Regions from separate parts of the Pseudoalteromonas sp. SWXJZ10B genome, predicted to be linked through region 2. Evidence: predicted binding sites of a transcription regulator. Region 2 holds the regulator's gene; each other region holds the start of a gene.
What was found. The regulator LexA, encoded in region 2, represses DNA repair genes until DNA is damaged. The targets are predictions, from matches to a motif close to TACTGTATNNNNATACAGTA.

Region 1 (8,400 bases), on a different contig from region 2:
AGCTACAAAAAAACCTGCAAATGCAGGTTTCTCGTTTAAATTTAATCCATTATATCTGAGGGCATATCGCCTCGAATTTTTTGCCAAATCTCACCTGTTTGATGACCGTATTTACGCATCATCGAAATAGCACCATCGTGCTCTTTATTTTCTGCCAAGATTGTTAAATCTTTATAAAACTGACGAGCAAGTTCACGAGTTCCGGCATCAGAGAAGTAATGACAACCAATCTTTGAATAAAAGCCTCTAAAACCGTTGAGTATTAATACATAAATACGGTTATTACCCGCAACGGCTAATTCGTGATGAACTTTATAATCGTAGTCAGCAAATGCCTGCGCAGTGTCTTCTAGCTCATGACTTTGTGATAAAATTTCAATTACACGTTCAGGATTTAACTTAATTGCAGCACGTGTATAAATAGCACTGATATTAGTACGTGCAGATAAAAGCTGATCTGTCAGCTCTGGCATCTTGTCTTCATCTAAGCGCGCTAGTGTTTCAAGAATATTTAAGCCAGACGTCTCCCAAAAGTTATTTACTTTTGTTGGTTTACCATGCTGAATTGTTAACCAACCATCACGTGCTAAACGCTGTAATACTTCTCTCAAGGTCGTTCTTGTTACACCAATTAACTCTGAAAGTTCTCGCTCGGCAGGTAGAATTGAACCTGGAGGGAAATCGCCGTTCCAAATAGATTCAACTATATATTCTTCAGCAAATCCTGCTGGGCTTTTCGCTTTAAAAATTCTCATCCAGTTCCCACTCGAATTAATCAACACTCATCGTTTTACACGAATAACTGACTGATTGTACCAGACGAAGCATAACTAACAAGTAAAGTCAGATATATTAATAAGCAAATGAGTAGAAATTAAAGATTAATAAATAATAAAATTTAGGTTTTTCTAATATCGCTACAATGTATAAATATACAGAGCAATATTCATTGTAGGTACATTGTAATTATTGGTATTTTTATTTACACCATACTTAGCTGAATCAACTTAATACACATAAGTAAATTAAAAAGGAACACCTATGCAACAGAGCGTTCTAACAGCAACTTTAAAGAAGTGATTAGGCAATGCACCAATGTTGTATAAGTAAGCGATATAACTTAGCTTATGTATCAATGGGAACTAAGTAGAGCGCCATGTAACCTCTGCTGAGGCTGTATTGAGTAGTCAATAATTTCATCTTATAAAAAGCGACTTCGGTAGCTTTTTTTTCCTTTTTGTTGCCGCATACATTATCCTAGGTCATAATCTAACATCTTATTTAAACGCGGAATTTTTATGAACTGGCTTGCGCAATTACCCACCCAACGTACCCCGTGGCTTTTATTTACAGCTATCGTTTTTTTACTTGAAGTGACCGCCCTTTTCTTTCAATACCAAATGGGATTGGCGCCTTGCATAATGTGCATATATCAACGTACCGCTGTACTGGGTTTATTAGGTGCAGGCATTGTAGGTTCGACTAAACCACAGAGCAAAGCAGTTCGTATATTAGCGTATGTAATTTGGGGTGTATCGAGTGTTTGGGGATACCTTATAGCTCGCGAGCATATTGATATGCAAACCACCACAGACCCTTTTGCATTTAGCTGTGAGTTTGAACCAAACTTCCCATCGTTTATGCCGTTACACGAATGGATACCTAGCTTTTTTCAGGCGACCGGGGATTGTGGAAATATAGATTGGCAGTTTATTGGTTTGAGCATGCCTGCTTGGATGGAAATTATATTTGCGCTATTCTCAATCACTTTGTTTGCTTTAGTGATTAGCCGCTTAATAACAAAAAAATCGATTTAATATGTTTACCTTTTTTTCAAGCCAATTAGATGATCTTAAATACTTAAAAGTGCGCAAGCGCCAGGACGTAATAGCACTTTCGTTAAGTATGTTATCGCCAACTGATAAAGTGTTACTACGTATTATTAAATTAATATTACTAAGTCCACTATTTTTAATATTCACGGTATTTAAAGGTTGGATATTAATCCCGTTTTTGATACTTGGTGGGCTTTGCTATCCGCTATTAACAACACCTATTGAAATTAACTTTGCTAAAAAGCACTTAAGCGATGCATTAAAACAATTTAATCAGGGCGCATAGCGCCCTGATTATTACTTAATAGCTTTAAAGTGAAATTTTCCCCTCTAATTTAGCTAATAGTTTTTTACCAATTCCTTTAACTTGCGATAAATCACTGACGCTTTTAAATTCACCGTTTTCTTCACGATAATCCACAATTGCCTGCGCTTTTTTCTTACCTATACCCGGTAGCTTAGCAAGCATATCTGCATCAGCATTATTTATACTAATTGTCTCAACTTGAGGCATTTGCTTGGTTACTTCCGATAGTTGTGCATATACGGTAGTTGCAGGTAGTAAGCATAATAAGCTTATGATGAGTAAATTTTTTAACGTTTTCATTAAACTTGCCCTTATTCTTCTTTTCTTAATTTTGAGTATTGCTCAGGAAATCAATAAATAAGGAACTGTAAAGTTCATCACTTAAAGTGTACCTAAGCGCATTATCACTATGATCCGAAATCCTGAAAATGCAGCTGGTACAACAAGTGATTGCTTAACTAAAGTAAAGTTACCGTTTTTTGTCAAATTTAAGACACCTAAAAATTAATACTTCACGCTTGCAAATTTACTTACAAACCATTACTGTACATAAAAACAGTAATCTAATGGTTTTTACAAACCACGGTGCCAAGCAATTTTGCAGGAGAAATCATGGCTGTTGTTGTTAAATATGTTGTAGAACGAAACGGAGTCGAGCGTATGACGTTTACTACCAAAAAAGAAGCTGATGCTTATGACAAGATGCTCGATATAGCAGAATCACTTGAGCTAATGCTAGAAAAGGTAGACGTACCGCTTAGTGAGCAACAAATTGAATCACTTGCTTTAGAAATAGCGAAAAGCAAAGATGACTTTATGACTATATTAAAGGGCGGCAAAGATCCCGTTGTTGCCAAAGCGCCAACAAAAAGTAAAAAGTCAGATAATGTTGCATCAATTGAAGATAGCAACGATAAAAAAGCAAGTTAATTCGTAGATTGCCCTTTCCTCGGACGGGACAAACTAAATAAAAAAGGGAGCAACTAAGTTGCTCCCTTTTTTATTATACCAATTCACTTAATTAAGTGATCTATTTTGAGGGTAAAAAAACGTGTTGATAGCTAGGCAAAAAATTCGATATTTAGTTGTTCTAAATGATAATTTTTTAACGCCAGTAGCGACACATTAGCCCCGCAAAATGATTAAGTATTATTGCGGATTGGTATTAATTACTACTCATTCAAAAATGAGTAGTAATTGCTATTTAAAGCTCTTTTTCTACTTCATCAAATAAAGCGGTAATGTTTTGCTCTGGCTCTTTTGTAGCTAAGCTAACAACAACAATTGCGATACTAGATAAAATAAAGCCAGGTACTATTTCGTACATAAAGCTACTTAAGCTTTCACCATTAATAGTAAACGGACCATAAACCCAAACAAGCACTGTAAACGCACCTACTAACATACCCGATAACGCACCGGCAAAATTCATACGTTTCCAGTAAAGGCTGAACAGTACCAATGGACCGAAAGCAGCACCAAAGCCTGCCCATGCATTACTTACTAGGTCTAAAATAGAGCTATCTCTGTCGTAAGCTAAGTAAATAGCAAACATAGCCACTACGGCAACGCTAATTCGACCAACAGTAACTAATTCAAAGTCGCTAGCATCTTTACGTAAAAATGTTTTATATAAATCTTCAGTCAATGAACTTGAGCTTACTAGCAATTGCGATGAGATAGTACTCATGATAGCAGCCAAAATTGCAGCTAGTAAAAAGCCAGCAATAAGTGGGTGGAACAATAACTCAGAAAGAATTAGGAAAATCGTTTCAGGATCTTCAACTACAATATTATTTTCATAAGTATAAGCAGCACCAAATATACCAGTACCAACAGCACCAAGGGCAGCAACAATCATCCATGTCATACCAATACGGCGAGCTTTAGGCATATCCTTAACACTACGTACCGACATAAAACGAACGATGATATGTGGTTGACCAAAATAACCTAAACCCCATGCCATTGCAGAAATAATACCCAATGCAGAGCCTGCTCCAATCCAGTTAAGCATATCTGGATTTACACTATGTAAAGTAGATTCTAGAGGTTGTTCAAGTAAAGAGTATGCAACAGTAGGCACTAGAATCAGTGCGATGAACATAATACAACCTTGCACGAAATCAGTTAAGCTAACCGCTAAAAAACCACCAAACAAAGTGTATAAAACAACGACACCCGTTGTAATGTATAAACCCACTTCATAACTTAAACCAAATGAGCTTTCAAACAATTTTCCGCCGGCTACAACACCAGATGACGTGTAAAGAGTAAAGAAGACTATAATCACAACAGCTGATACAACACGTAATAAGTTTGACTTATCATTGAAGCGATTTGAGAAGTAATCTGGGATTGTTATAGAGTCATTTGCTTTTTCAGTGTACACACGTAATCTAGGTGCAACTAACAGATAATTTAACCAAGCACCAATCACCAAACCAATTGCTATCCATGTACTACTAAAACCAGTAACAAACATCGCACCAGGTAGGCCCATTAAAATCCAGCCACTCATGTCAGATGCACCTGCAGATAGTGCAGCAACACTTGGTGATAGATTTCGTCCACCTAACATGTAACCTGATACATCGCCAGTAGATTGCTTATATGCATATAGTCCGATACCTAACATTACAACAAAATATAATGCTAGTGAAATAATCATTCCTGTTTCCAAATTAGCCTCCGCATAATTATTAATAACAGGCTCTTGATCCGAATATTGACTCTTAAAATATTATAATAAAGACACTATTAGGATAAAAACCATTCTCGCTGACTATATCATGCCTAACAATAAAATCTCCAACTTGTTGCTTCCAGCTGATACAAAAATACTCATGTTGAATAATTTTAAAGCGAATTGGTAAAATATAATGAATTAAATAGAAGAAACACCTTAATTTATAATGATAATTTATTAATCATGCAAATATACGTAATGCTATTTTGAATCTTTTGCCATATATTATTACAATACCCAATTACATCACTCTTACGGAACTGTTTATGTATTTTTACGCTGCACGTCAACCGATTTTAGATAGAGATAAAAAACTTATCGGTTATGAGCTTTTATTTCGTGATGGCGTTGATAACGTATTTCCCGATATAGATGGTGACGAAGCAACAACACGACTTATAGAGGGTAGCCAGTTTAATTTTGGTTTAGAAGATTTAACTGACAATAAACCTGCCTATATAAACTTCACCCTAGAAACACTATCAAAGGGTTACCCTACACTACTAGGTAAAGACACTATAGTTGTAGAAATACTTGAAACTATCCAGCCTGGTAAGCGTTTATTAGCTATCGTTAAAGATTTAAAAGATAAAGGTTACACTATTGCTCTTGATGACTATATTCATCAACCTGTATGGCGTCATTTTTACCCATTTATTGATATTATTAAAATAGACTTTTTAGCATCCGATATAGATACAATAAAAACGGTTCTAAACGATTTAAAACCGCACTCACATATTAAGTTACTTGCCGAAAAAGTAGAAACCTATGAAATTTACCAACAAGCTTTAGAGCTTGGGTTTGATTATTTCCAAGGATTTTTCTTCTCAAAACCTGAAATGGTACAAAGTAAGGCTCTACCACCTTCAGAAATGGCATTAGCTGAATTACTTTACGAAACATCAAGTGTTGATATGGATCTTAAGAAAATCACTGATGTGTTTGAACGTGATGTAAACCTATCTTATAAATTACTTAGGTATTCAAATTCTGCCGCATTTGCAAGACGCGCAGAAATAAGTACCATTAAGCAAGCTCTTATAGTGCTTGGCGCCAATGAAATTAAAAAGCTATTGTCACTACTGTTTGCAGCACAAGTATCAGCAGACAAACCTGTAGAGCTAATTAGGCTATCGCTTACGCGCGCTCGATTTGCTGAATTGCTCGCTATATCCCATGGGCAGTTTAAAGATACCGGCATGGCATTTTTAACCGGTATGATGTCGCTAATGGATGCTATTTTAGATGAGAGTATGGAAAGCGTAATGAAAAAGCTTCCACTTTCTAATGATATAAAAGCAGCGCTATTAAACGATGAAGGCTTGCTAGCAAAATATTTAAACTTAGTTAAATACTACGAACAAGCAAACTGGTCAGCTGCAAACGAGCTAACGAAAGAGCTAAATCTAGGTGAAAAAGTTCCCGATGCTTATCATGAAGCGCTAGCTTGGGTTAATGAACAAATGCAGTTAGTAGTGAACGAAAAATAAACTACCTGAACTCTGGTTAAGATATTTACTAATATATTAAATCATAATGATATTTAAATTTATTTTTCTCTAGCCAGAGATTTTCAGTGAAAACAAGGCGAACTTACGCGTCAATAGTTAGCCTATTGCAAGTAAATTCAACGTAGTTAGCGCTGAAAATAACTGCTCGAGATAGATTTATTATCCAGAGTTCAGGTTAAATATATAAACAGCAAATAAAAACGCCAGCATTTAGCTGGCGTTTTTATGAGTGGCTTTTCAATTATAAACTTTCTAAAAAGTCTTCATCAAAATCAGCTGGCTCTTCTTTTATTGGTGGGTTGCCATCGTACAGCTCATAAATCTGACGCTGGAAGTAAATATCTTTTACAAATAAGTACGGATCAAGTGAATCATTTAATAACCCTTCTTGTGGGATTAATGATGCACGCGCCTCAACTGCTTTTAAAACAAACACTAGAATAGTTTGTGGAGTCGTTAGCGCAACTTCAGGTAATACAAAGTTGTCGACTACATCACCGGTCAGGTTACGTGCTGTTGTAGGACCCATGCCAGGTAGCATTAAATAAGCACCATCACCCACGCCCCATACACCTAACGTTTGTCCAAAGTCTTCATCTACAATTTCAAGACCAAGTGAACTGGCTACATCAAAAATACCAAAAATACCAACCGTAGAGTTAACTAAAAAACGCGCTAAGCTCACACTTGCATTACCCGGTTTACCTTGCAAACCCGCATTAATCATATCGACAGGTGCTGTAATATTACCTGTAAAATTAACAATACCGTTTCTTACCGGTACAGGCGTTACTTCAACATAACCTACAGCAACTGGGCGCAATAAATAAGCATCCAGTACATCCATATTAAAGTCGTATAACGGACGATTAATACTTTGCAGCGGATCTCTGTCATCTACTTTGCTTTGTGGTACTTGAGCACACCCGGCTAGTATCAATAAACATAAAAAAGTAAAACTGTGTTTTAACATCTAACGTCCTTAAGGTATTAATGTATCAATTTGAAGTTGGTAGTCACTTACACTTTCACGCTTTAACGACTCTGAATGACCTTCTAGCTCACCAGAACTTGGCATAACCGAGTCATCTATAGAAATACGCGCCGAAATAATAATATTTTCTGCACTAGATAAGTTAAGCCCTGCAACCATTGCACTACTATCACTCAACTCAACTGTAATTGGAAATGAATAATTAGCGAGTTTAACAGCAGCTAATGGCATTGGCGAACCACTTGCTGCTTTTGCAAATATAAACAAGATACCGTCTTTTGGCTGTTTATCTATAAGCTCTTTTGCAATGTCGACTGTAACTGCAATAGCACCCGTTGTAGTAACTGGCATAACAGAGCCTTCCGTTTGCATTTGCTTCTCTATATCAGCGATACGCTCAGAGATCATGCTATAACGAGAATCATTTTTTTCCATACTCGCAAGTAAAACTTCAAATGCAGCTTTGGCTTGAGGCCAATCTTTACGTTCATAAGCAATGAGTGCTAATAACGAAATTGCATCTAAATTGGTAGGCTCAACTTTTAGTACTTTTGAGAGCATACCTGCCGCACGAGTCATATTAGCTTCGCTACCTTCTAGTAATAAAACTTGGCTATAACTAATAAGTACCTGCATATTATCAGGATTCATACGAAGTGCTTTATCAAATGACTGCTGCGCCATGTCAAATTCATTAAGCGACATAGCAACTCGTCCAAGTAGCATCCAAGCAACTTCATCATCACCTGAGCGGCTAAGCTTTGTACGAAGTGCCAATGCAAAAGCCTGCAGCTCATTTTGGCTAAGCGGCTCACCTTTTTGCATTACAGCACGCTCGCCGTAATCAGCTAAATTATCCATTGCATCATGCCAAGCCGAAATTTGCTGCTGACTACCCGTTAAACCATAAAAAACACCTGTTAGAGCAAGAACAAATGCGCCACCAGTTAAAGCAAAAATACGATTATTACCTTTGCTGTTTAGTGATTTTTCTGGTGATA
Region 2 (8,400 bases):
CGTCAACAGCAAGGTAATTATGGTGGTAACAATGCCTCATCGCAAAGTAATTATCAGCAAAGCGATCCTCAAACCGATCAAGAGTTTTCTGATTTTGTTAATTCAATGTTTGGCGGCGCCGGTGGATTCAATCGTTCCGGGCAGAGCAGAAGTAACGCCGCTCGCGCGCAAAAAGGACAAGATGTGGAAATAGAGTTCCCGATTTTTCTTGAAGAGACTTTAGTTGATACCGTTAAGCCTGTTGAGTTTATGTTACCGCAGCGAGATAGTAGTGGTCGTGTCTCTGAAATTAAAAAATCACTTAAAGTGAAAATTCCCGCAGGCTCAGTAAATGGCGAACGAATTCGACTAAAAGGGCAAGGCGGATTAGGGTCAGCGAACGGGCAAAATGGCGACTTGTACTTACAAATTAGTTTAGTGCCCCACCCATTATTTGATGTTGAAGGTCATAACCTAAATATAGTCGTCCCTCTTGCACCATGGGAAGCGGCTCTTGGTACAAAAATAAATTTACCTACGTTGGCAGGCAAAATCCAATTAACTATTCCATCTAATAGTCAGTCTGGCCAACGCTTGCGTATTAAAGGCAAGGGATTAATGAGTAAAAAAGCCAAAGGTGATTTATTTGCTGTGCTTAAAATTGTTAATCCAACATCTGTTGATGATACCAGTAAAAAACTGTGGGAAGAATTAGCCGAAAAAGCTCACTTTGATCCCCGTAATAACTGGAGCAAGCCATAATGCAAATTATCGTGACACAAAAAGATGATTTACTTACTAGCAAAGAGCTATGTTTGAGTAGTGATATTAGCGAAGCAATTTTATATGAGCTAGTTGAGCACAATATTGCGGTTCCAATTGAGGGGAAGCATGTTACGCAGTGGCAATTTACGGTATCTGCAGTGACCTTAGTTAAAAAAGCGGCCCGTATTCAACATGACTTTTCGTTAGATTGGTCGGCAATAGCTTTAGTTTTACAATTGCTGGATGAGCGTGATGAGTTGATTTTCGAAAACGAAATGTTAAAGCGACATTTGAGTCGATTTAAACACTTGGAATAAAATCTGCCCTTGGGTACTTCCTAGGGCTTATTTACTCTTTGGTGAGAGTGCGCTAGTTCTTAAAAATCAATATGACTACTTTGATTTATTCTTACTTTTAATTCGGATAAATCGTTTTAGTCGTATGTTTTGCATAAGTAGTAATATTCCACTTAGGCAAAAAAGTACGCTGGTTGCTGCAAAACTAATAAGCAGCGGATTATTAAAATCCTCTCGCTCATCGTAATCCATAATATGTAACATCCAAAAAAAGTCGAAAATTCGCCATAGTGTGCTGCGAACGGTGACAACTCTGCCGTTATTTTCTGACAAGTACAGTGTTGTGTTAAATGTGTCGTCAAATTGTACCTGCCAAACATTGGTTTTATATCCAACTTCTCGCATACCTTGCTTTAGCAGTACAGCGCTTGTCACTTGAGCATCAATAAGTAGGTGTGCTTTAGCATTTGCGGTAATTTGTATTTTAGTTGGCGGCTCAAAAGGCCGGCCTGTTATACCGTTAAAGCTTTGCTGTTCATCTTTATTTATTACTGTAATTATAGGTGTGGTTAAAAAGTTCTCAAAAATTATTTGTGTTGGATTAACCACCTGAGATGCAATATCGTTAAGGGAGGCAACATAATCAGCCTGCGTAAATGGGTTATTAAGAGTACGTGTTGCAAGATGCTCCCCATGAACTTTATCAAGAGGAATAGCGCTCATGACTAAACCGCCTAATAGCCAAGCTAAAATTTGTAATGTGAGCAAATAACCGAGCCATTTATGTAACTTGCGAGCATACTTAAATATTTTTTTATTCATGTTTTAGTCTTATTATTTTTAGAGGCTAGTTTATTACATTAATGGGATTAGTTACTGCGACATTTTGTCGCAGTTTAAACTATAGCTTACTGTAATCATTTAAAAATAAAAAAGATTACACTTAAATTGCTAACATGACTTATTTGTTTAATTGAGCTGAGTGTTTGATATCCAGCTAGCTTTAAACGCTAAAAAATACTTAAAAGCTGCGAAATATCTATATAAAGTGGTTAATAGAGCATAGTTGATTTGGTATAACGGTAAAACTGCGTTAAAGTTTGCAATGAAATTATTAGAGGATAAATACGAAACGATGTCGGAAATTCAATTTTTAAATGTAGATCTTGAGCTTGAATCAAAGCAAGATATTAGTTTGCTAGTGGCAGACTTGAAAAAAGTCGCGACGATTTTACATTATGACAAAGACGAATACCGTCAATTAGCGCGTATTGAAGCAACAGGTGTAGTAAACACGCCTGACAAAGCAATAAACCATATATGTGAGCTTATTGAATCGTGTTCGCGTAACGCGCTAAAGCAATGGTTAAGCTGTTCACGTAGAACGTTTGATATTGGTTTTGAATCAGGCACTTCCCCTAAGTGCTTTAATCAAGCCTTAGATGCAGATACATTACTACGTATATCTGCGATTGGTGCGGGTATGGAAATTACAATTTACCCAATCGAAAAGTAACTATCTTCGCTCTACGACTGCTGCGGTCATTTTTGATACGCAGCACAGCTCATTGCGGCTATTTGTAATTTTTATTTCCCACACTGAACTACGTTTGCCAATATGAAACGCTCTTGCCGTTGCTGTTAAAGTGCCGTTGCGAGATGCTTTTAAATGACTTGCGCTAATTTCCTGCCCCACGCAGTAAAATTTTGTAAAATCGACAACAAAGTTAGCTGCATAGCTGGCAACTGTTTCGGCAAGTACAACGTTAGCACCGCCGTGAACCATTCCCATTGGGTTATGATGCTCAGGAATTGCCGGCATAGTGGCTACTAAGTAATCATCACCAATTTCAGTGACTTCTATTCCCATGGTTTTCATTAATGTTCCTTGGCCATCAATGCCTTGTTCTAACTGCTTGCACAGCTCTAAAGTGATGGGCTGGTACCAAATACTCATAATGACTCCTTTGCTTTTTTAATCATTTATAAACCTAGCGTTAGTTATATCCCTAAAATGTACACAAGTGAAATTACTTTGGCTATTTTAAGGCTTAATTTAAATTTGCGATTTTTATTTAACTGTATATACTCACAGTTAAATGTACTGTATGGAAAACCAGTTGTATGCGACCATTAACGAACCGCCAAGCTCAAATACTCGAACTAATTAAAGTTTTTATTAAAGACACTGGTATGCCTCCTACACGTGCTGAAATAGCGCAAACATTAGGTTTTAAAAGTGCCAATGCTGCTGAAGAACATTTAAAAGCACTTGCTAAAAAAGGCGCAATTAAAATGAAACCAGGTGCAAGCCGTGGTATTCAGTTAATTGAAGAAGAAGAGCCAGAACAATTAGGTTTACCGCTTATAGGGCGTGTTGCTGCTGGTTCACCTATTTTGGCGCAAGAGCACGTTGAAAGTCACTGCAAAATCGATCCATTAATGTTTAAACCGGCTGCAGATTTTTTACTACGCGTTAACGGTATGAGCATGAAAGATATTGGTATTATGGATGGTGATTTACTTGCTGTACATCGTACTCAAACCGCTGAAAACGGGCAAGTTGTTGTTGCCCGCCTAGACGAAGACGTAACTGTAAAACGTCTTGAGAAAGCGGGTCGTAAAGTATTACTTCATGCTGAAAACGACGATTTTGAATCTATTGAAGTAGATCTTGAGAATGAGTCTTTTAATATTGAAGGCTTAGCCGTTGGCGTTATAAGAAACGCTGATTGGATGTGACTTTAAAAATAGCTTTTAAACAAGCAGTTTTATAAATGCGTACTAATTAGTACGCATTTTCTGTTTTAAATTCGCACTAAAAATAGGGCATAAATAGCTCACTGACAATTTAAGCTGTAAACTTTTTTGCACTTATATTTTCCCCCTCCGAATGCGTTAAACCCCTTTGTTTTGCTCATCTTTTGAACTTCCTGTTACCTAGTTGGTTACTGATTTTTTATTAATTACTCAATATCACCTGATTGTTTTTTATACTAAAACTTGCTTGTTGTTCATTTTTTAGCTAATTATTAATGTGCTGAGCTAATAATAACTCACAGCTTTTTAGTTTTGAGAACACACAATATACACAAACCCGTTGTTGGCGCAGCAAAACCAATCAATATTAAATGAGATTGACTAAAAAAATAAAAATAACGAATTGGCGTTTAAGCCGTATGCCTCTTCGCTTTGCATTCGCAATAGCATCAAAGGAGCCGTCACATGGGTAAACTGACCTCTACCTTGTGGCTTATATTATGTGTTTTTTCGCACCCAGTTTTGGCTAACAGCCAATACAATATGCGCAAAGGCGTAACCGATATAAGCAATAATGTATATCAGCTGCACATGACCATATTTATAATATGTTGTGTGATTGGGGTGATAGTGTTCGCAATTATGTTTTGGGCACTTATTCATCACCGTAAATCTAAAGGGGCTGTACCTGCCCAATTTCACGAAAGCACTAAAGTAGAAATACTTTGGACTGCAATCCCGTTTGTTATTTTAATTGCTATGGCAGTACCAGCCACTAAAACCCTAATTGCAATGGAAGATGCCAGCAAAGCTGATCTCACTATTAAAATTACAGGCTCGCAATGGAAATGGCATTATGAATATATGGGTGAAGATGTAGAGTTCTACTCTATTTTATCTACCCCGCAAGATGAAATAGCGAATCTTGCAGATAAAAATCCTAACTACTTACTTGAGGTTGATAAACCTCTCGTACTGCCAATAAATCAAAAAGTACGATTTTTAATGACTTCTGACGATGTTATTCACTCTTGGTGGGTACCTGATTTTGCAGTTAAAAAAGATGCGAATCCCGGCTTTATAAACGAAACATGGACGAACATAAACGAAGAAGGTACTTACCGAGGCCAATGTGCTGAGTTGTGTGGTAAAGATCATGGCTTTATGCCCGTTGTGGTGGTCGCTAAATCTGAGGCTGATTTTAAAACGTGGCTTGCAGATGCAAAGCAAGCTAAACAAAAAGCAGCATTAGCAGATGCCGCATTACTTGATAAAACCCTCCCAAAAGAAGAATTAATGACTTTAGGCGAACAAGTATATATGGCCAATTGTGCTGCATGTCATCAGCCTACTGGCATGGGGTTACCGGGTGTATTTCCTGCACTTAAAGGCAGCCCTATAGTGCTTGGCGATATAAAAGATCACATTGATGTAGTTATCCATGGGCGACCCGGTACGGCAATGCAAGCATTTGCCAAACAGTTATCTATAAAGCAATTAGCAGCGGTTATTACTTATAAACGTAATGCGTGGGGTAATGATACGGGTGATGTTATTCAACCGAGTCAAATACAGGCAGCACTTGATGCCAAAGTGGAGGCGAACTAATGAGTAGCATAGTAGAACAATCTAACGCCAATGAAGCTCATCATGCTCATCACCCAGCTAAAGGTTTTAAACGCTGGCTTTACACAACTAATCATAAAGATATAGGTAGTTTATATTTAATTTTTTCGCTGACCATGTTCTTAATTGGTGGTGGAATGGCCATGGTGATCAGAGCTGAATTATTTCAACCAGGTTTACAGTTGGTCGATCCTCACTTTTTTAATCAAATGACCACAGTGCATGGTTTAATTATGGTGTTTGGTGCGGTTATGCCGGCCTTTACAGGCCTTGCTAACTGGATGATACCACTCATGATTGGCGCGCCAGATATGGCATTGCCAAGAATGAATAACTGGAGCTTTTGGATTTTACCGTTTGCGTTTTTAATCCTATTGGCATCGTTATTTATGCCTGGTGGGGGTCCTGCATTTGGTTGGACTTTTTATGCACCACTGTCTACAACATACAGTAATGATAATACTGCATTGTTTGTATTTGCCGTACATATTATGGGGATTAGTTCAATAATGGGCGCAATCAATGTGATTGTAACCATAGTGAACTTACGTGCCCCAGGCATGACATGGATGAAGTTGCCCTTATTTGTATGGACGTGGTTAATTACTGCCTTTTTATTAATAGCGGTAATGCCAGTGCTTGCAGGAGCTGTCACTATGGTACTTACCGATAAGTATTTTGCGACCAGCTTTTTTGATGCCGCAGGCGGTGGCGACCCGGTGATGTTCCAACACATTTTTTGGTTTTTTGGTCATCCCGAAGTATACATAATGATTCTTCCTGCCTTTGGCATTATATCTACAATAGTACCTACCTTTTCTCGTAAAAAACTTTTTGGCTATGCCTCAATGGTATACGCCACATCCTCCATAGCACTATTGAGCTTTATTGTATGGGCTCATCATATGTTTACCACTGGGATGCCGGTCGCTGGCGAGTTGTTTTTTATGTACGCGACCATGCTTATATCGGTACCTACAGGAGTAAAAGTATTTAATTGGGTTGCCACAATGTGGAAAGGCTCAATAACTTTTGAAGTGCCAATGCTTTTTAGTATTGCGTTTATTGTGCTGTTTACCTTAGGTGGCTTTTCGGGTTTGATGCTGGCAATTACACCTGCTGACTTTCAGTACCACGATACTTATTTTGTAGTGGCGCATTTTCATTATGTATTAGTAACAGGGGCTGTGTTTTCGATAATGGCAGGTGCTTATTATTGGCTACCCAAATGGACAGGCAACATGTTTAATATCACGCTAGCTAAATGGCATTTTTGGCTATCGCTGGTGAGTGTGAACGTACTGTTTTTTCCTATGCATTTTGTAGGGCTTGCCGGTATGCCGCGTCGAATTCCCGATTATGCACTTCAATTTGCCGACTTTAACGCAATCATAAGTATTGGTGGATTTGCCTTTGGTTTATCGCAATTGTTGTTTGTAGCTGTGGTAATTAAATGCGCGCGTGGCGGTGATAAAGTGCCTGCAAAAGTATGGGAAGGGGCAGAAGGGCTTGAGTGGGAAGTTGACTCTCCAGCGCCATATCATACTTTTTCTACGCCGCCGGTAATTAAGTAATGACACACGCACCGCTACTCAAACGTTTGGTACTTATTTGCATAGGCATGTTTGCCTTTGCCTTTGCTTTAGTACCTTTGTATGACGTGTTTTGTGATGTAACAGGGCTTAATGGAAAACCTTCGCTTGAGCAAGCAGAGCAAAGTACACAAATAGTACAAAACCGAGAAGTCGGCGTTAGCTTTACTACTCACGCACAAAGTGGTGCACCGTTTGAAGTTAAATCAAAAGAATACAGTGTAGTGGTAAAACCCGGTGCAATGCGTGAAGTAATGTTTAGTGCTAAAAATAACAGCAACCTAGATAAAGTAATGCAGGCTGTACCATCAGTCTCGCCAGGTAAAGCGGCAAAGTATTTACACAAAATAGCCTGTTTTTGCTTTGATCAGCAACCTCTAAAAGCAGGGGAAGAACTTGAATTTAAATTACTTTTTTATGTTGATACCGCACTGCCGAGCGATATTGAAGAATTAACTTTATCTTATACCGTATTTGATATTAGTGAACAGCTGGTGGCAAGTAACAACTAGCTTTTTAAACTAGTGTGAAACTAGGAGTAAATAAAATGAATCAAGAATATGAGCATTATTACGTACCTGAGCAAAGCCCATGGCCTATTGTAGGTGCTGTTGCATTGTTTTTTATTGCAGTAGGGGCAGGCTTGACTGTTATGAGTGTAGGTAAAGAAGGTGGTAGCGGGGTTTATCTGCTTTATGCCGGTATTGCTGTACTTGTGTATATGTTGTTTAGCTGGTTTAAAAATGTAATTAATGAATCGGACCAAGGTTTGTACTCAGCACAAATGGATCGCTCTTTTAGACAAGGTATGAGCTGGTTTATTTTTTCTGAAGTTATGTTTTTTATGGCCTTTTTTGGTGCGCTTTTTTATGCACGCGTATTGTCGGTACCTTGGCTTGGAGGCGCAGGCAATAATGCAATGACTAACGAGGTTTTATGGCCAACTTTCGAAGCTGTTTGGCCGCTAGTTTCAACACCTGCTGGTGAAACTACTCAAGCTATGGGCTGGCAAGGCTTACCGCTTATAAATACCTTAATACTGCTTACTTCCTCAGTTACTTTACATTTTGCCCACGTAGCGATGGAAAACAATAAACGCACTCCACTTAAAGTTTTTTTAGGCGCTACTATTTTATTGGGCGTTTGCTTTTTAGGGCTGCAAGTTGAGGAGTACATGCATGCATATAATGACCTTAACCTAACGCTAGATGCGGGCATTTACGGTAATACGTTCTTTTTATTGACTGGTTTTCATGGCATGCATGTAACGTTAGGAACCGTACTTTTATTTGTAATATTTTTACGGATATTAAAAGGGCACTTTACTAAAGATAAGCATTTTGCTTTTCAAGCAGCTGCTTGGTATTGGCACTTTGTTGATG
Region 3 (8,400 bases), on a different contig from region 2:
GTCTCCATTGGCTCACGCAGTGAATCAAGCACCTTACGCTCGAACTCCGGTAATTCGTCCAAAAAAAGTACGCCATTATGCGCCAATGAAATTTCACCGGGCTTCGGGTTTGAAGAGCCACCCACTAAAGCAACAGCTGAGCATGTATGATGCGGATTACGAAATGGCCGCTGTCGCCAATTAGTTAAATCTATGGATTGCCCAATAATGGAGTAAAGCGCGGCAGTCGAAATAGCTTCATCGTCCGACATAGTAGGCATTATAGTTGCCATTCGCTGAGCAAGCATTGATTTACCAGTGCCTGGTGGACCTAAAAATAATAAATTATGCCCGCCAGCTGCAGCAATTTCGAGTACTCGCTTTGCACCGGGCTGACCTTTCACATCGCTTAAATCAAGTAAAAAGTCAGGGGCTTGTGTGCAGTCGGGATACTCTATATTTAATGGTAAGGGTTGTTGATTAAGTAAATCCCCCCACACTTCTTGAATAGAGCTTACGGCTTTGCGTTTAACGCCATTAACTAGGCTTGCTAGGCTGTCGTTTGCAATAGGTAAAAAGCAGCAACGATCTTGCTCTTTTGCAGCAAGTACCGAAGGTAAAATAGCGTTTACACCACGCACCTCACCATTAAGAGCAAGCTCACCATAAAACTCGTACTTGTGAATATCAGGACACACTATTTGCCCAGAGGCGACTAAAATACCCACCGCAATAGCAAGATCAAACCGTCCGCCATCTTTTGGCAAATCGGCAGGGGCTAAATTTACAGTTATTCGTTGATCGGGAAAACCAAATTGTGAGTTTTCGAGTGCGCTACGTACTCTATCTTTTGATTCTTTAACGGACGCTTCGGGCAGGCCTACTATATGAAAAGCGGGTAAACCATTTCCTAGGTGAACTTCTACAATAACTTCAGGGGCATTTATACCCACTTGAGCACGAGAAAATATACGAGCTAACGACATTCCTTATCCTAGTAAATGGTGTGATTACACCAGTTTAGTCAGGATATTTAAAAACGTGTAATGTGATTTGCCATTTTATAGCAGCTAAACGAAGTAATAAGGTCATTAACATACCTAATACCATCGCCATTTCGGTTACTAACGAAAAACTAATGCCAAGCGTATAAACAGTGCCACCCGCTATACAGGTAATAGCGTAAAGCTCACCTTTTAATAGCATAGGGATCTCGCGTGCAAGCACATCTCGAATTAATCCACCAAAGCAGCCTGTAATTACAGCCATAATTACCGCTGTCATATCAGGCATACCAACAAGCTGCGCTTTTTGCGCCCCCATTACTGCAAAAAAAGCTAAACCAAACGCATCCGCTGTTTGTAAAATATAATGAGGTATCGGCTTTTGTTTATTTATAAGGCGTGTTGTAACAAATACTGAAGCTAGTATGGCAAAAAAGTAACTTTGATCGTGTAACCAAAACACAGGAACATCTAAAATTAGATCTCGCACTGTACCACCACCAATAGCAGTTACCGTCGCTAAAACTACGACTCCAAAGCCATCCATTTTTTTTTCGTACGCTAGCAAAGTGCCCGACACAGCAAACACCGCAATGCCTATTAAATCAAACCAGTGATAAAGTTCTGTCATGTGATGTGTATTGTTACTTAAAATCTTTTAACCGTTTTAACATAAAATACTCTTTTTTAAAAAATAAGTTATTTGTTAAACGTCACAGATATTAGAGTAAAGTCATTAAATAAAGCAGAATATAAGGTATTTTATCAAACTGCTGACACAAAAAATCACTCGATAAAGAGTGCGATTTTGTTTTAAATTTTTAGATATTTAATTTCAGTGGTTGCGGGAGCTTGAGTTTATAAAAAGCGAACCGACGACCTTCGCTTACTTATGCAGAGTATTTTGCGCAGTAACAGTGGGTTTAAATTTATAAGAATTTATTAAACTGCAGACGTAAAAAATCACTCGATAAAGAGTGCTATTTTATTTTAACTTTTTAGGTATTTAATTTCAGTAGTTGCGGGAGCTTGAGTTTGTAAAAAGCGAACCGACGACCTTCGCTTACTTATGCAGAGTATTTTGCGTAGTAACGGTGAGTTTTATAATTATAGGAATTAATTAAACTGCAGACGCAAAAAATCACTCGATAAAGAGTGCGATTTTGTTTTAGCTTTTTAGGTATTTAATTTCAGTAGTTGCGGGAGCTTGAGTTTGTAAAAAGCGAACCGACGACCTTCGCTTACTTGTGCAAAGTGTTTTGCGCAGTAACGGTGAGTTTTATAATTATAAGAATTTATTAAACTGCAGACGCAAAAAATCACTCGATAAAGAGTGCGATTTTGTTTTAGCTTTTTAGGTATTTAATTTCAGTGGTTGCGGGAGCTTGAGTTTGTAAAAAGCGAACCGACGACCTTCGCTTACTTATGCAGAGTATTTTGCGTAGTAACGGTGAGTTTTATAATTATAGGAATTAATTAAACTGCAGACGCAAAAAATCACTCGATAAAGAGTGCGATTTTGTTTTAGCTTTTTATGTATTTAATTTCAGTGGTTGCGGGAGCCGGATTTGAACCGACGACCTTCGGGTTATGAGCCCGACGAGCTACCAGACTGCTCCATCCCGCGCCTGAAATTTGTAGACTTGTTTAAAGTTGCTTACATTACAACTTGGCTTCCAATTAAAGAATTGGTTGCGGGAGCCGGATTTGAACCGACGACCTTCGGGTTATGAGCCCGACGAGCTACCAGACTGCTCCATCCCGCGCCTGTGTATTTTAAGTCTATCGACTACTTTATTTTATCTCTTAAGCTAGAGTTTACAGTAACCAAATCTTATAAAAAATTGGTTGCGGGAGCCGGATTTGAACCGACGACCTTCGGGTTATGAGCCCGACGAGCTACCAGACTGCTCCATCCCGCGCCTGTAATTTCTTTAAAACATTTTCGTAATATTTACGAGCCTGCCTTGAAGAGAGCGCTACTATATAGGAATAAACATTTAATGCAAGGCCTAAACTAATTAAAGTTGTTCAACCGAACAAAAAGCAATCAAATTGCTATTCTGCGCTCAACCTTTGATGCGGATTAATCATTTTTTGCCATTCCCAGTCTGGATGCCCCATCACTATAAAGTCAGGGTTCTCAGTACTCTCGCGTTGGTTGTACGTTAGCGGGTTAAATTCTGCATCGGTAATACAACCACCGGCTTCTTCAACAATAACTTGTGAAGCACCTGTATCCCACTCTCCCGTTGGACCAATTCTTAAAAAACAATCTGCTTTACCTTCTGCAACAGTACAAGCTTTTAATGAGCACGAGCCAATAGCAATAGTTGTAAACTGACTATTTAAATACTGACTCACCGCTTCTATTTTTTGGCGGCGGCTCACTGCAAGCGTCAAGTTCTCTGGCGGCGCTACAGATATTTGCTTATCAATTGAGTTTTCACGTTTAAAGGCACCATTTTTAGCTGTAGCAAAATAAGTCACACCTTTTGCAGGCCAATGAATAACGCCAAGCACAGGATGATTATTTTCAATCAATGCAATGTTTACTGCAAAGTCGCCACTTTCTAAAATAAATTCGCCTGTACCATCCATCGGATCGAGTAACCAATAACGCTGCCAGTCCTGTCTGTCGGCAAGTGCAGGTATAGGTGTTTCTTCCGACATAATTGGGATATCGGGCGCTAAGACTTTTAATCCAGCAACCAGTACGTCATTTGCTGCTAAGTCAGCTTTGGTAACAGGCGTATTATCTGATTTCTCTTGTTGGCCAATATCGCCTTTTTTATAAATGGCCATAATTGCATCGCCAGCACGCTCAGCTAATTCAATACACGGTTCGATTAATTTATTCATCGGCAGCTCCAGACGCTAAATACTTATCTAATAATAGCAAAGCTGCAACACTGCGTGCTTCGGTAAAATCTTCTTGGTCTAATAATGACTGCCACTGAGTTAATGGCCACTTAACAACAACAAGCGGCTCTGGTTCGTCGCCAATAAGGGTTTGTGGGTATAATTGCTTAGCAAATAAAATATGCATAGTGGCATTAAAGTAACTCGGCGCCATTGTTACTGTTCTTAATGGTTTAAAATACTCAGCACCAAAGCCAATTTCTTCTTTAAGCTCTCTGTTAGCAGCTTGCTCTGGCGTTTCGCCCGGATCGATTAAGCCTTTAGGAAAACCTAACTGGTAATCGTTTGTGCCCGCACAGTATTCACGTACAAGTAGTAATTCGTTGTCTGCACTTAACGGAACAATCATCACTGCTCCCCGGCCACCGCCGCGAATTCGCTCATACTGACGCTCTTCGTTATTAGAAAACTTTAGCTCTAAAGACTCCACAGTAAACAGGCGGCTTTTAGCGACAACATTGTTACTGAGGATTTGTGGTGGTGTTGGGTGCTTTTTCTGTGTCATTGGCGTTAATTTGCTATCATGGCAGTTAGTTCAATAATAAACCTTATAAGTTGAAATTCCTATGTTAAATTGGTCAAAAATCGATACCGTTTTGCTCGACATGGATGGAACATTACTCGATTTACATTACGACAGTCATTTTTGGCTTAACGTTATTCCTGCGCAACACGCATTAGCAAGGGGCATTAGCCTAGATGCAGCTAAAGCAGATATTTTAAAACGCTATCAAGCTGTGAGCGGTCAAATACAGTGGTATTGTTTAGATTATTGGGAGCAGCAATTAAGCTTGCCTATAATGGAGCTTAAACGAGAGTCTCAGCATTTAATTAAAATGCGCGAAGACGTACCTCATTTTTTAACTGAGCTTAAAAAAGCAGGCAAAGAGTTAATTTTACTTACCAACGCCCACCCTGAGAGTGTCATGCTTAAATTTGAGCATACAGCGATTGATAACTACCTAGATGGCGTAGTGTCTACTCATGAATATGGAGTAAGTAAAGAGCAACAAAGTTTGTGGCACCAAGTACAAAAAGACTTAGGGTTTAATAAGCAGCGCACTTTGTTTGTAGATGACAGTGTGCCGGTTTTGAATGCCGCACGAGAATACGGCATTGAGCACTTACTTGCAGTTGCTAACCCAGATAGCCAACAACCACATAACGAAATAGCCGATTACCTAAGTGTTACCGACTATCGTAAGATTATCTAACTCAACTTACGTGACTTAAATTTTTGGGTAACGCGCTTCTAGCCCTTGATATACTAACTTTGCAAAATCTGCATGTTCTGTATCAAGGCTTTTAACTACTTCAACTAAATGCTCGTTATCTTCTTGCCCATTCCATTCTTTAATATAGCTACCATCTTTGTAACCGTGATCTTGGCGGAAAAAGTTTAACGTATTTTTACCTACGTAGCCGCGATATAAATCATCAATATCCATACCTATTTGCGCCATACAGCCGGCAAAAGCACCTGCATTAAACGTTTTATCAGCAACAGCAGACGCCGCTAATATCTCTAGTGTTTGTTTAAAGTCATCAGCTTGTTGAGCATTACTAAGCTCAGTTTCAAGTTGCTTTGCTAAGTCTTCGTAGCTAGTTTCGCCGTCAATTCTAAGCGATAGACCAAAATGAAAAATATCAACCAACTCTAAAATAACTTGTTCAGTATCTGGTGTTTGTTTTTTCCACCATTTCCAACCATGATGATCTAGCATTTCAGCACACTCAACCCAAATAGCGCGGTACCATTCAAACCCTTGAGTAAACCATTGCTCATGTACTTTAGTATTCATGGCGTTTTGCATTTCTAGCATCACTACTAGCTTGTTTAAATTGGCAGACATATCAATTCCTGTCGTTTTGGTTGGCGTAATTTTCGTTGGTGTAATAATACAGATAAAATGCTGATTGTGCATTGCTGTATATTTTTATTAGTGTGCTAGTTATGTTTATCGTGACGTCGTAAACTCATGCCATGAATCAATTAAATCAATGAAATCTTCAAAGCCACAACCACTACTTAAACCATTTTCTTCAAGCGCTAAATCGTCATCTTGATACGCTATTAGGTCTTCGCTGTCTTGATGAAGTGCATGGGCTTCAAATAATGCTTCGTCTTTCGTTAATATTAAATCTATTTCTTGGCCTTTTAGCGTTAGCGGCTCATAGCTTGAACTTACCGATGCAATAAGCGCTTGCACCATGGCTACTTTGTCTTTGCCTATTTCTTCGTTTAGCCAGCGACCAATAATAGCGTGTTCACTGCTTATTTTAATACGTAGCCCACTAATAGGGTCGCGAATAAATTGATATTCCATAGGGTTTGCCTGTAAATCTTTAATTGCGTAATTATATACGTAAACGCCCGTAAACCACAGGACATATAAAGTAAAATAGCGCCACATGGGCGCTATTTTACTCAACTTTAAAACCGTTAACTTCGCGATCTATAACGCGCTGCGTCAATGATCGACCATAAGTAAATAATAGGCACAAGTACAAAGCCTACAAGCACATAAATTAGTGCGTAACTTATTATAATAGCGAGTGCAAAAAATATAGCCGCTAAAATACGCCCTTGCACTAACTGCCCTAAACCAGGAAAAAATATATTACATAATGCTGCAATTACGTTACCGCCAGAACCTTGATCTGCCATACTAACCTCTGTATTTATTTGATTTTATAATTATTTACCTACACACTCTATGCCAATTTATTAAAGCTTACAAATCAAATAGTTAAATTAGTCTAGATTTAGAGAGTTGGTAGATTTTGCTAAAATTAGGTCAAATTAGCAATTATTGTTATCCGTTTACACTTTTTTATTCGCTTAATTAATTAGCAAGTTACTCGTTTTGAACACTATTTTATAAATAGCTGTTTATAAAAACAGTATTTTATTTAGCCTAACAAAAACACCTGTTATACTGCCCACAATATTGATTAAAAAGGCGTAACGATGGACGTTTCACAATTACTCGATGGCTTAAATGACAAACAACGCGATGCCGTTGCAGCCCCACTACAAAACATGCTGGTATTAGCAGGTGCTGGGTCTGGTAAAACACGAGTGTTAGTTCATCGTATTGCGTGGCTTATGCAAGTTGAGCAAGCCTCCGCTTACAGTATTTTTGCAGTTACATTTACTAATAAAGCCGCTAAAGAAATGCGTGGCCGCGTTGAAGAAACACTAAAAGCGCCTGTAGGTGGTATGTGGATTGGTACTTTCCATGGTTTATCGCATCGTATTTTACGTGCTCATCACCGTGAAGCTAATTTACCAGAAGCCTTTCAAATTTTAGACTCTGACGATCAGCTTCGGATGATCAAGCGCTTATTAAAATCGATGAATATTGATGATAAAAAATGGCCCGCTAAGCAATTTGGCTGGTACATAAGCGCCAAAAAAGATGAAGCACTTCGCCCTAAAGATATTCAAGCATACGATATTAATGAGCAAATGATGCTGCGTGTTTATGCCGCCTATCAAGAGGCCTGTGATAGAGCGGGCCTAGTTGATTTTGCTGAAATATTACTACGCAGCTACGAAGTGTTAAAAAATAACCCTACGTTACTGCGTCATTATCAGCAACGCTTTGCGCATATGCTCGTAGACGAGTTCCAAGATACAAATACCATTCAATATGCTTGGTTAAAATTACTTGCTGGCGATACTAACAGCATTATGATTGTAGGCGACGATGACCAAAGCATTTATGGTTGGCGTGGTGCTAAAATCGAAAACATTAAACGTTTTTTAACTGACTTTAGCGCAGAAACCATTCGTCTTGAACAAAACTACCGCTCAACAGCGACTATTTTGAAAGCGTCTAACGCATTAATTCAAAATAACTCAGAACGTATGGGTAAAAGCTTGTGGACCGACGGTAACGACGGCGAGCCAATCTCTATTTATGCAGCATTTAATGAGTTAGACGAAGCACGCTTTGTAAGTAGCAAACTACGAAGCTGGTTAAATGCAGGTAATGCCCTACAAGATGCCGCAATTTTATACCGTAGTAACGCGCAATCTCGTGTACTTGAGGAGGCCATGCTGCAAGAAGGCTTAAAATACCGTATTTATGGTGGTATGCGATTCTTCGAACGACAAGAAATTAAAGATGCGTTGTCGTACTTACGCCTAGTGGGTAATCGTCAAGATGATGCCGCTTTTGAGCGCGTAATTAATACGCCAGCGCGCGGTATTGGCGACAAAACATTGAGCCACATACGCGACTGTGCACGAGCAGAGTCATTACCGCTTTGGTATGCAGCAAAAGCAATTGTAGAGCAACAGCATTTATCTGGCCGTGCCTCTGGTGCAGTAAGTAAGTTTGTAGAACTAGTCGAACAAATAGAAGATAAAATTAGCGATCTAACTTTGCATGAGCAAGCCAAGTACACAATTCAAACCTCAGGCTTGATGGCAATGTACCAAGCTGAAAAAGGTGAAAAAGGCCGTGCTCGCGTAGAAAACTTAGAA
Region 4 (8,400 bases), on a different contig from region 2:
CGGATCACGTCAACTAACTCATAACGCACTAAGTAACGCCCATCAGTTTGCTGCTCAACTTCGCCCACTAATATCGCTTCCACACCTTTATTAACCCAAGATGCGTAATCAATTTCGCTATCTTTGGTTGGCTGTTGTGGCATTTGCGCTACATCTACAGGCTTAAATTTACCACTGCGCATTAAATCGGCAGCAATAACACTGCTTAATTTTTCAGGGATTGGGCCAACACCTTGGTACTTAAAAGGTACTATAGCAATGGGCCTTGCACCGTCTACACCCTCAGTTATTACAATTTCAAGTGCTGCATTAGCAACACCCACAAACCCAAACAGTAAAACTAAACAGGCTATTTTTATTTTGTTGAACATATCATTCCTTTAAAATTCTGGCTTGATTGTTAAATTAATATTCTTAAGTTGTTCGAATACGTCTTTATCTTTAGATACCGGTAATGTGTCGGCCATGCGCACTGCTCTTAATGCAGCTTCACATACCAACTTATCGCCACCTAATGATTTAACTTGCGTTACTAAACCATTAAAACCTAAACGAATATTTACTCGGCACTGTTGGTTTTTCATTTTTTCATCAATCAATAAGTTTTGCTGAATACGCGCCATAATTAATGCACGGTACTTATCAACTTCGCTTACCACTTGTTGTTGACGTATTTTACTACGGGCAGCCTGCTCTTTGGCAAGTTGCTCTTGTAACATTTGCTCTTGCATTGCTTGCTGGCGTTTACGTTCGGCCTCGGCTGCACGCTCTTTTGCTTCTTCTTCACGTTTTTTACGTTCAGCTTCTGCTTTTTTAAGTGCGTCTTCTTCGGTTTTACGCTTATCAGCAGCAGCTTTTGCTGCACTTTCAGCTTCTTGCTTTTGCTTTTCAGCTTGCTTAGCTTTAGCGCGCTCTTTTTGCTCAATGGCACGTGCTTTTTTAGCTTGTGCTTGCGCCTCGGCTGTTTCTTTTTCTTTAGCTTTACGTTCTTGCTCTAGCTTTTTAATATGCCTAGATTCAGATTCGCGTTGCTTACGTGCATTGGCTGCTCTGCGTTCTAAATCGCGGATACGTTTGTCTTCAGCACTTTTTTTATCTTTTTCTTTCTTTTGAAGTTCAGCAATTTTTTGCTCAACTTGTTTTTGATCAACTGTAACGGCTGATACTGCTTTATCTGGCGTAGGTATAGCCGAATTAAGCGTTACTTCCATTACTTTAGGTGCTGGCGGATGAATGTTTGCAGACGCATACAAAAAACCACCAATTCCTAAATGAAGTACTATCGATTTTACTACTGAACTATTCATACAGCTACTTCCCCTCAAAGGATTCAGTCATTAATCCTACTGATGGTACGCCTGCATTTTTCAAAAAATCCATTAGTAATAATACTTCTTGATACGACACCTTACCCGAGCCTTTAATCATAACTGGCACGTCAGGGTTTTTCATTAACTGTAATTTTATAACCGCAGCAACATCAAGTGCTTCCATAGGCTCTTCAGGATCAGTACCTACGCTTACATAATATTTACCCTCTGCATCAATTGAAGCAATAATGGGCGGAGTATCTTTAGTATCAACTAAATCAGACTCTTCCATTTTAGGTAAATCAACTTTTACACCGTGTGTAATAAGCGGTGCTGTTGCCATAAATATAATAAGTAATACCAACATTACATCAATGTAAGGTACTACATTAATTTCTGCGACCGGACGGCGCTTTTTACGCTGATACATTCGCTTGTGCCTCTATTTGTGTAGCTGCTTGACGGTGTAAAATATTAGCAAACTCTTCCATAAAGTTAATATAGTGAGACTCAAGCTTTTCAACACTGTTTGAAAAGCGGTTATAAGCAATAACGGCCGGAATTGCCGCGAATAAACCCATAGCAGTCGCAATAAGTGCCTCTGCTATACCGGGTGCTACCATTTGTAATGTAGCTTGCTTAACTTCACCTAGTGCAATAAAGGCATTCATAATACCCCAAACTGTACCAAACAAACCGATGTACGGACTAATAGAACCTACCGTTGCTAAAAACGATAAGCTAGATTCAATTTTTTCAATTTCACGAGAAAGCGCAACACGCATAGAACGATGCGTCCCTTCCATAACAATACTCGCACTTTGAAATGTATTCTTTTTATGACGAGCAAACTCTTTAAAGCCTGAAGTAAATAAGGCTTCAATACCTTGAGACTGACCGCTGCGTGACGATATTTCGTTATACAATTTACTTAGATCAATACCAGACCAAAATTTTTGCTCAAATTTCTTAGCATTTGATAGTGCATCTGATATTGCTTTTTTACGCTGAAATATAATTGTCCACGACATTACAGACATGGCAACTAGCCCTAACATCACTAACTGAACAAGCAAGCTTGCTTCTAAAATTAGGTCTAAAAAATTAAGCCCTGATCCCACGTTAAACTCCTAAGTAATTTCAAAATACGGCAAATTGGTTAATTTGTGTAAATATGACCGTTTATACGGTCAAAAGTTGCATCTAGTGTATCTAGTCCATTTCAAGCTGACAACGGTATTGCTATGAATAGGCAACAAAAAACGTTAAAAAACAGCTTTAGTTGGCATTTCCCTTTGCCTCAGTATTTTATTTAATCTTTTAAATAAACTCGCTAACTATAAATATGCGTAAATATATAAGTAAAACGTCATAAAATGCGCCGTTTATTCAAAATAAGAGCATAAACACTCAAAACCTATAAGCCTTACCTTCACGTAACAGTAAAACTAATACCGAGCCACATCAAAAGAAATAACTTAAGCCATAAATTTCATTAACTTATAAATTTAACGATTAATTAACGCGCAAGATTCAAACAACAATAAAATTCACCGAATTAGTTTTTCTAATCTGAAAATACAAATTTTCTAGTTTGAATAAAAAGGTGATCTTACGTATTATTCTCCCATACCGAACTAGCGCACTGAATGAGATAGTTTCATTAAGCCAAGTTCTTAGTAATAGGATATTTTATCGTATTACATTGTTTTACTCTTTCTGGATAAAACCAAATTCAGTAAAACGTAGTTCCCTGGATTACTTCCTTCAACTTGTTGTTTGCCCGCATTTTTTGCGGGCTTTTTTTTGCCTGCAATTTGGTGCGCTACATATTTTATACCAACCTGCATAAATCTTTGATCAATTTAACGAATTAAATTGCACTATAACGTCGTTAAAAATTTTTTATTTAGAACAACTAGATACAAAAACTTTTGCCTAGTTCTAGCGTAATTTTCTTAACGTTAAGTAGACCCCATATATAAGCAGATTGGTATTATTTATAAACTAATAATTGCCCTACCTATTTTACAATAAGTAATTCGGTTACTAGTTTGAATGGTACGCAGGATAGCTTCGCGAGTCTTAACGCCCTGTGAATTAACAGTTAACTATGAAGCGTATAAGTATTTTGAAATAACATTTGCAACAGTGTGCTGAGGTTTTGGGTAAAATACCAGCCGTATAAATATTTGAAAGAAAGGTATACTAAGTCAATTACCTGCTGCGCAATAAACCACAGCAAGTAATGTATATGATGAGGCTAGTCTTTTTTAGGAAGTAAACCAAAGTGATGATATGCACTGTCAGACACGATTCGACCACGCGGAGTACGCTGAATAAATCCTTGCTGAATTAAAAACGGCTCTATTACATCTTCTATTGTTTCACGCTCTTCACCAATAGCTGCAGCTACATTGTCGAGTCCTACTGGGCCGCCCATGAATTTTTCAATTATGGCGAGTAAATATTTGCGATCCATATAATCAAAACCACTTTTATCTACGTCAATCATATCAAGCGCTTGCTTAGCTACTTCGGCATTTACTGTACCGTCAGATTTTACCTGTGTGTAATCGCGTACACGGCGTAATAAACGGTTTGCAATACGTGGTGTACCGCGCGAGCGTTGTGCAATTTCGGTTGCGCCGTCGTCACACATTTCTAAACCAAGATAATGTGCAGAGCGCCCTACTATGTGCGACAAATCTTCTACAGAATAAAACTCTAATCGCTGCACAATACCAAAACGGTCACGTAGTGGCGATGTAAGTGAGCCTGCTCGCGTAGTGGCACCAATAAGCGTAAATGCAGGTAAGTCTAATTTAATAGAACGCGCAGCTGGGCCTTCACCAATCATTATATCAAGCTGGTAGTCTTCCATTGCTGGATACAGTATTTCTTCAACTTGCGGGCTTAGCCTGTGTATTTCATCGATAAACAGTACATCGCCTTCTTCTAAATTAGTAAGTAACGCAGCTAAATCGCCTGCTTTTTCAAGTACAGGGCCGGATGTTGTTTTAATACTTACGTGTAATTCGTTAGCAACGATATTTGCAAGCGTGGTTTTACCAAGCCCTGGTGGGCCAAATATTAATAAATGATCGAGCGCTTCACCACGGGTTCGGGCAGCTTCAATAAAAATTTCCATTTGCTGCTTAACATGAGGCTGGCCTCTGTAGTCGGCTAAAAGTTTAGGCCTTATTGCACGATCTATAGAGTCTTCATTTGTTTTTTCAGTCGCATCAATTAAGCGATCCGCTTCAATCATGGGTTACTCACAACATTGATTTTAAAGATTCTCTAATAAGAACCTCAGTAGACATATCGGGTTTGCTTATCGATTTTACTGCTTTTTGGGCTTGTGGCAATTTATAACCTAATGCAAGCAGTGCCGATACGGCATCATCGGCTGCGTTATTAGCTATTGTCGCATCGCTCATTGGCTCTATTACTGCGCTGTCGCTAAATGGCGTAAATAAATCATTACCCCAATCTTTTAATCTGTCTTTCATTTCGAGTACTAAACGCTCTGCTGTTTTTTTACCTACACCCGGTAATTTAACAAGCGACGTTGAGTCTTCGTTATTTACACAGCTTACAAATTGCTTTGCCGACATGCCCGATAAAATAGCTAAGCCAAGTTTTGGCCCAACGCCATTTGCTTTTAATAGCTCTCTAAACAAGGCGCGTTCTACTTTATTATTAAAACCAAATAATAGCTGAGCATCTTCACGCACTACAAAGTGGGTGTAAACAATCGCGTTTTCACCAATTTTTGGTAAATCGTAAAAACAGGTCATTGGCATTTGTACTTCGTAACCGACACCACTTACTTCGAGTAATATTTCTGGTGGCTGTTTTTCGACTAAAATACCATTTAAGCGGCCTATCATAGTTATTTCCTTAAACGTCCTCTAACGATTTTGCTTGCGCTACCCGCTAGTTTAATTAAATTTTGTTCTGAGTGAGCGTGGCAAATCGCAATAGCAAGTGCATCAGCTGCATCGGCCTGTGGCGTACCTGGTAGTTTTAAAATATTTTTTACCATGTGTTGCACTTGAGTTTTATCAGCGCCACCGTTACCTACTACTGCTTGCTTAATTTGCCTAGCTGAATATTCAAATACGGGCAAGTCGGCCATTGCAGCGCCAACAATAGCAGCGCCTCTAGCTTGGCCAAGCTTTAAAGCAGAATCGGGGTTATGCGCCATAAATACTTTTTCAATGGCAAAGGTTTCTGGCGAAAACTGCTCAATAAGCTGTGTAATGCCTTGATAGATCATTTTAAGCCTAACCGGAAAAGGATGATCGGCTAACTTAATACAACCACTGCCTAAGTATGTAAATTTAGAACCTTGGTGGGCAACAACGCCATATCCGGTCAAACGTGAACCAGGATCGATCCCTAAAATAATGGCCAAACAGCACTCCATTGTTATTATTTTTAAATTACGCTAATAATGCCAGAGCACTGTATAAATTACCAGTACAAAGAAAAACAAAAATGCCCACGTGTTAGGTGGGCATTTGAAGGAGCATGTTAGTTTAAGCTTACCCTAGGGCACGCACTAATCCTTGGGTATTTTGTTTAAGTGTTCGGGCAATCATTAAATAGCCTAAACCAGCCACAAATACACCGCCAGCTACCGGACCAATAATCCATATATGCGGATGTAACTTACCTGCTAAATCAAACATTTGTTGCTGCACAATTAAAAGCGCTATATCACTAAAAAATGCAGCAACTAAGCCAGCTAAACCGCCGAGTAATAAAAACTCGTACAAGGTCGCGTTTTTAATTAATCGGCTTTTAGCGCCAAGTGTTCGCAGTATTACAATTTCTTGCATACGCTCACCTAAACTAGCTTGCACTTGCGATATAAGTACAAGCGCACCACACAGCACAACAATTGCAAGTACAAAGCCAATGGCGAGTGATACTTGCGAAATAGTTGTTTGTATTTGCTTAACAAAGTTATCAATATCAATCGCTGTAATAGTAGGGTAAGTACGCAATAACTGGCTAAAATCACGCTTTTGTTCTGGGTTTATACGTACCGACGAAATATACGTTGCCGGAAAATCTGCAAGTACATCTGGGCTTAAAATAATAAAAAAGTTAGGTTTAAGCGTGGCCCAATTAACTTTGCGCACACTGGTGATTTTAGCGTCGAACGACTGCGAACCAATTAAAAATGTAAGCGTATCGCCTATCTCAACATCTAAACGCTCAAGCATCGACTCCTCTACTGAGGCTTCGGCTGTTGCATTTTCACCAAACCACGCGCCTTGTGTTACTTCGTTTTGATCTGGTACATCTTTAAGCCATGTAAGGTTTAGCTCACGGCCAATACCTGCACGTGCTTCTTCGTCTTTTTTCTCGTTGTCTTGCAGCGATACAGAACGCGCAACCAACTCGCCGTTTACCGCATTTACGCGCCCACGAATAGTTGGATAAAACTCCGATACCTGAATATCTTTTTGTGCCAAATATTCATTAATTGGCCCAAGCTCATTTTGCGTTATATTAACTAAAAATGCATTAGGCGCATCGTTTGGTAGTTGCGACTGCCAATCAGATATCATATCGTTTTTAAGTACCACTAAAAACAGCAGTAATTTAATCGCTAACGAAAAGCTAATTAACTGCACTGCATTTACGTTTGCACGTTTTTGAATAGACGCAATTGCAAGCGACCAACTATTACCCGGTTTTAAGCCAAGCTTTCGGCCGCCACCAAATATTAATTTAGATACTAAAAACAACACACCAATTAGCGCAAGTGTTGAGGCAAACAAAATAAGCGTTATTTTTATGTTGTTACTAAATAACCACATTAATAAAAACACGGTTAGCGCACTCATGCCTAAATGCACACGGCTTACTGCTAACTTGTCGCCTAAGTTGCGACGTAGCACTCTAAGCGGTGGAATATCAAATAAATCAAACAACGGTTTAATAGAAAACATAACAGCACAAATTACGCCAGTGCTTATAGCCACCAGCCAAGGTTTAAAGCCACCTAAAGGTAGCTCTGTGCCCATACTTTTTGATAAGTAACTTGTTGCTATTTCTTGCAAGCCATAACCAATTAACAGCCCAATACTTACCGCCATTGCACATACAAGCAATAAATGAAGCATGTATATTTTGCGGATCATTGAGCGGCTACCGCCTAGCGTTTTCATCATCGCTACTGGATCGTATTGGCGTTCACAATAACGTTTTGCTGAAACGGCTATAGCCACTGCGGCTAAAATAATACCTAATAGGCCGGCAAGTAATAAAAAGCTCTCTGCGCGGTTTAAGCTGTTTGAAATAGGTGATTGGCGGTCTTTAACGCCGTACCATTGCTGGTTTTCTTTTATTTGTGGTTTAAGCCACTCATAAAAGCTATTTATGTCAGCCTCACTACCAGCATAAAGTTGGCGGTAATAAACCCGGCTACCCGGTTGCACAACTTCAGTTTTTGCCACATCGTCAATATTAATAAGCACACGACGACTGCTTGAAAATACATTAAATGGCGCATCGGGCTCTTCTACAATAACCTTTGAAACATTAAATAATGCAGCGCCAAGTTCTACTTGCGCACCTATATCAATATTTAAACTGTAAAATACCGACTCACTTAGCCACACATTACCAGGCGCTGGACCGCTACTGGCAACTTTAGTCTCACCCGTTAGGGTATCTTTAACTTTTAACTGCCCTTTGAGCGGATACGCATTAGACGCTGCTTTTACTGAGCTAAACTGCATTTCGTCATTGGCAAATAACATAGTGTCGAAATACACCATTTGTGCCGTTTTTAAATTTTGGCTTTGTGCTTGAGTAATAAAGGCCGTATCAAGCACATGATCACTGGCAAGAACGCGATCTGCAGCAATAAAAGCACTGCTTTTTTGTGCAATACTTTGCCCTATTCGCTCAGTAACCATCGACAGTGTAAGCACGGTTAACACAGCAAGTGCGATAGCCGCGCTTATAACGGTTAACTCACCACGGCGAAATTCTCGCGAAAATAACTTAAGCGCTAACTTAACCCACATCGGCAACGTCCTCTACTTCGCTTTTTACCAGTAAA

Region 1: a site for LexA is predicted at 2,684-2,703, ahead of I6F54_RS11260 (YebG family protein). Genes of this name have one in related genera too.
Region 3: a site for LexA is predicted at 6,793-6,812, ahead of uvrD (DNA helicase II). Genes of this name have one in related genera too.
Region 4: a site for LexA is predicted at 5,782-5,801, ahead of ruvC (crossover junction endodeoxyribonuclease RuvC). Genes of this name have one in related genera too.

The regions. Positions count from the first base shown of each region.
Region 1 covers NZ_JADYXD010000010.1:90,675-99,074, reverse strand. Annotated here, with positions in the region: gene fadR (fatty acid metabolism transcriptional regulator FadR) at 42-755, opposite strand; gene dsbB (disulfide bond formation protein DsbB) at 1,299-1,817, shown strand; gene I6F54_RS11270 (DUF6170 family protein) at 1,819-2,121, shown strand; gene I6F54_RS11265 (ComEA family DNA-binding protein) at 2,146-2,442, opposite strand; gene I6F54_RS11260 (YebG family protein) at 2,755-3,072, shown strand; gene putP (sodium/proline symporter PutP) at 3,347-4,825, opposite strand; gene I6F54_RS11250 (EAL and HDOD domain-containing protein) at 5,158-6,384, shown strand; gene I6F54_RS11245 (MlaA family lipoprotein) at 6,647-7,378, opposite strand; gene ccmI (c-type cytochrome biogenesis protein CcmI) at 7,388-8,400, opposite strand, start outside.
Region 2 covers NZ_JADYXD010000035.1:11,821-20,220, forward strand. Annotated here, with positions in the region: gene I6F54_RS19410 (DnaJ C-terminal domain-containing protein) at 1-741, shown strand, start outside; gene I6F54_RS19415 (chaperone modulator CbpM) at 741-1,061, shown strand; gene I6F54_RS19420 (membrane protein) at 1,137-1,862, opposite strand; gene I6F54_RS19425 (hypothetical protein) at 2,176-2,556, shown strand; gene I6F54_RS19430 (PaaI family thioesterase) at 2,557-2,997, opposite strand; gene lexA (transcriptional repressor LexA) at 3,165-3,782, shown strand; gene coxB (cytochrome c oxidase subunit II) at 4,266-5,408, shown strand; gene ctaD (cytochrome c oxidase subunit I) at 5,408-7,000, shown strand; gene I6F54_RS19450 (cytochrome c oxidase assembly protein) at 7,000-7,530, shown strand; gene I6F54_RS19455 (cytochrome c oxidase subunit 3) at 7,566-8,400, shown strand, end outside; gene I6F54_RS20480 (DUF2909 family protein) at 8,344-8,400, opposite strand, start outside.
Region 3 covers NZ_JADYXD010000007.1:207,312-215,711, forward strand. Annotated here, with positions in the region: gene I6F54_RS09325 (YifB family Mg chelatase-like AAA ATPase) at 1-965, opposite strand, end outside; gene I6F54_RS09330 (trimeric intracellular cation channel family protein) at 1,000-1,614, opposite strand; tRNA gene I6F54_RS09335 (tRNA-Met) at 2,534-2,610, opposite strand; tRNA gene I6F54_RS09340 (tRNA-Met) at 2,673-2,749, opposite strand; tRNA gene I6F54_RS09345 (tRNA-Met) at 2,829-2,905, opposite strand; gene cysQ (3'(2'),5'-bisphosphate nucleotidase CysQ) at 3,042-3,845, opposite strand; gene nudE (ADP compounds hydrolase NudE) at 3,838-4,410, opposite strand; gene yrfG (GMP/IMP nucleotidase) at 4,472-5,119, shown strand; gene I6F54_RS09365 (dUTP diphosphatase) at 5,135-5,758, opposite strand; gene I6F54_RS09370 (YacL family protein) at 5,864-6,232, opposite strand; gene I6F54_RS09375 (hypothetical protein) at 6,349-6,573, opposite strand; gene uvrD (DNA helicase II) at 6,877-8,400, shown strand, end outside.
Region 4 covers NZ_JADYXD010000011.1:70,595-78,994, forward strand. Annotated here, with positions in the region: gene tolB (Tol-Pal system beta propeller repeat protein TolB) at 1-371, opposite strand, end outside; gene tolA (cell envelope integrity protein TolA) at 381-1,307, opposite strand; gene tolR (protein TolR) at 1,312-1,740, opposite strand; gene tolQ (protein TolQ) at 1,727-2,431, opposite strand; gene ruvB (Holliday junction branch migration DNA helicase RuvB) at 3,574-4,581, opposite strand; gene ruvA (Holliday junction branch migration protein RuvA) at 4,589-5,206, opposite strand; gene ruvC (crossover junction endodeoxyribonuclease RuvC) at 5,209-5,733, opposite strand; gene I6F54_RS11875 (ABC transporter permease) at 5,864-8,365, opposite strand; gene I6F54_RS11880 (ABC transporter ATP-binding protein) at 8,355-8,400, opposite strand, start outside.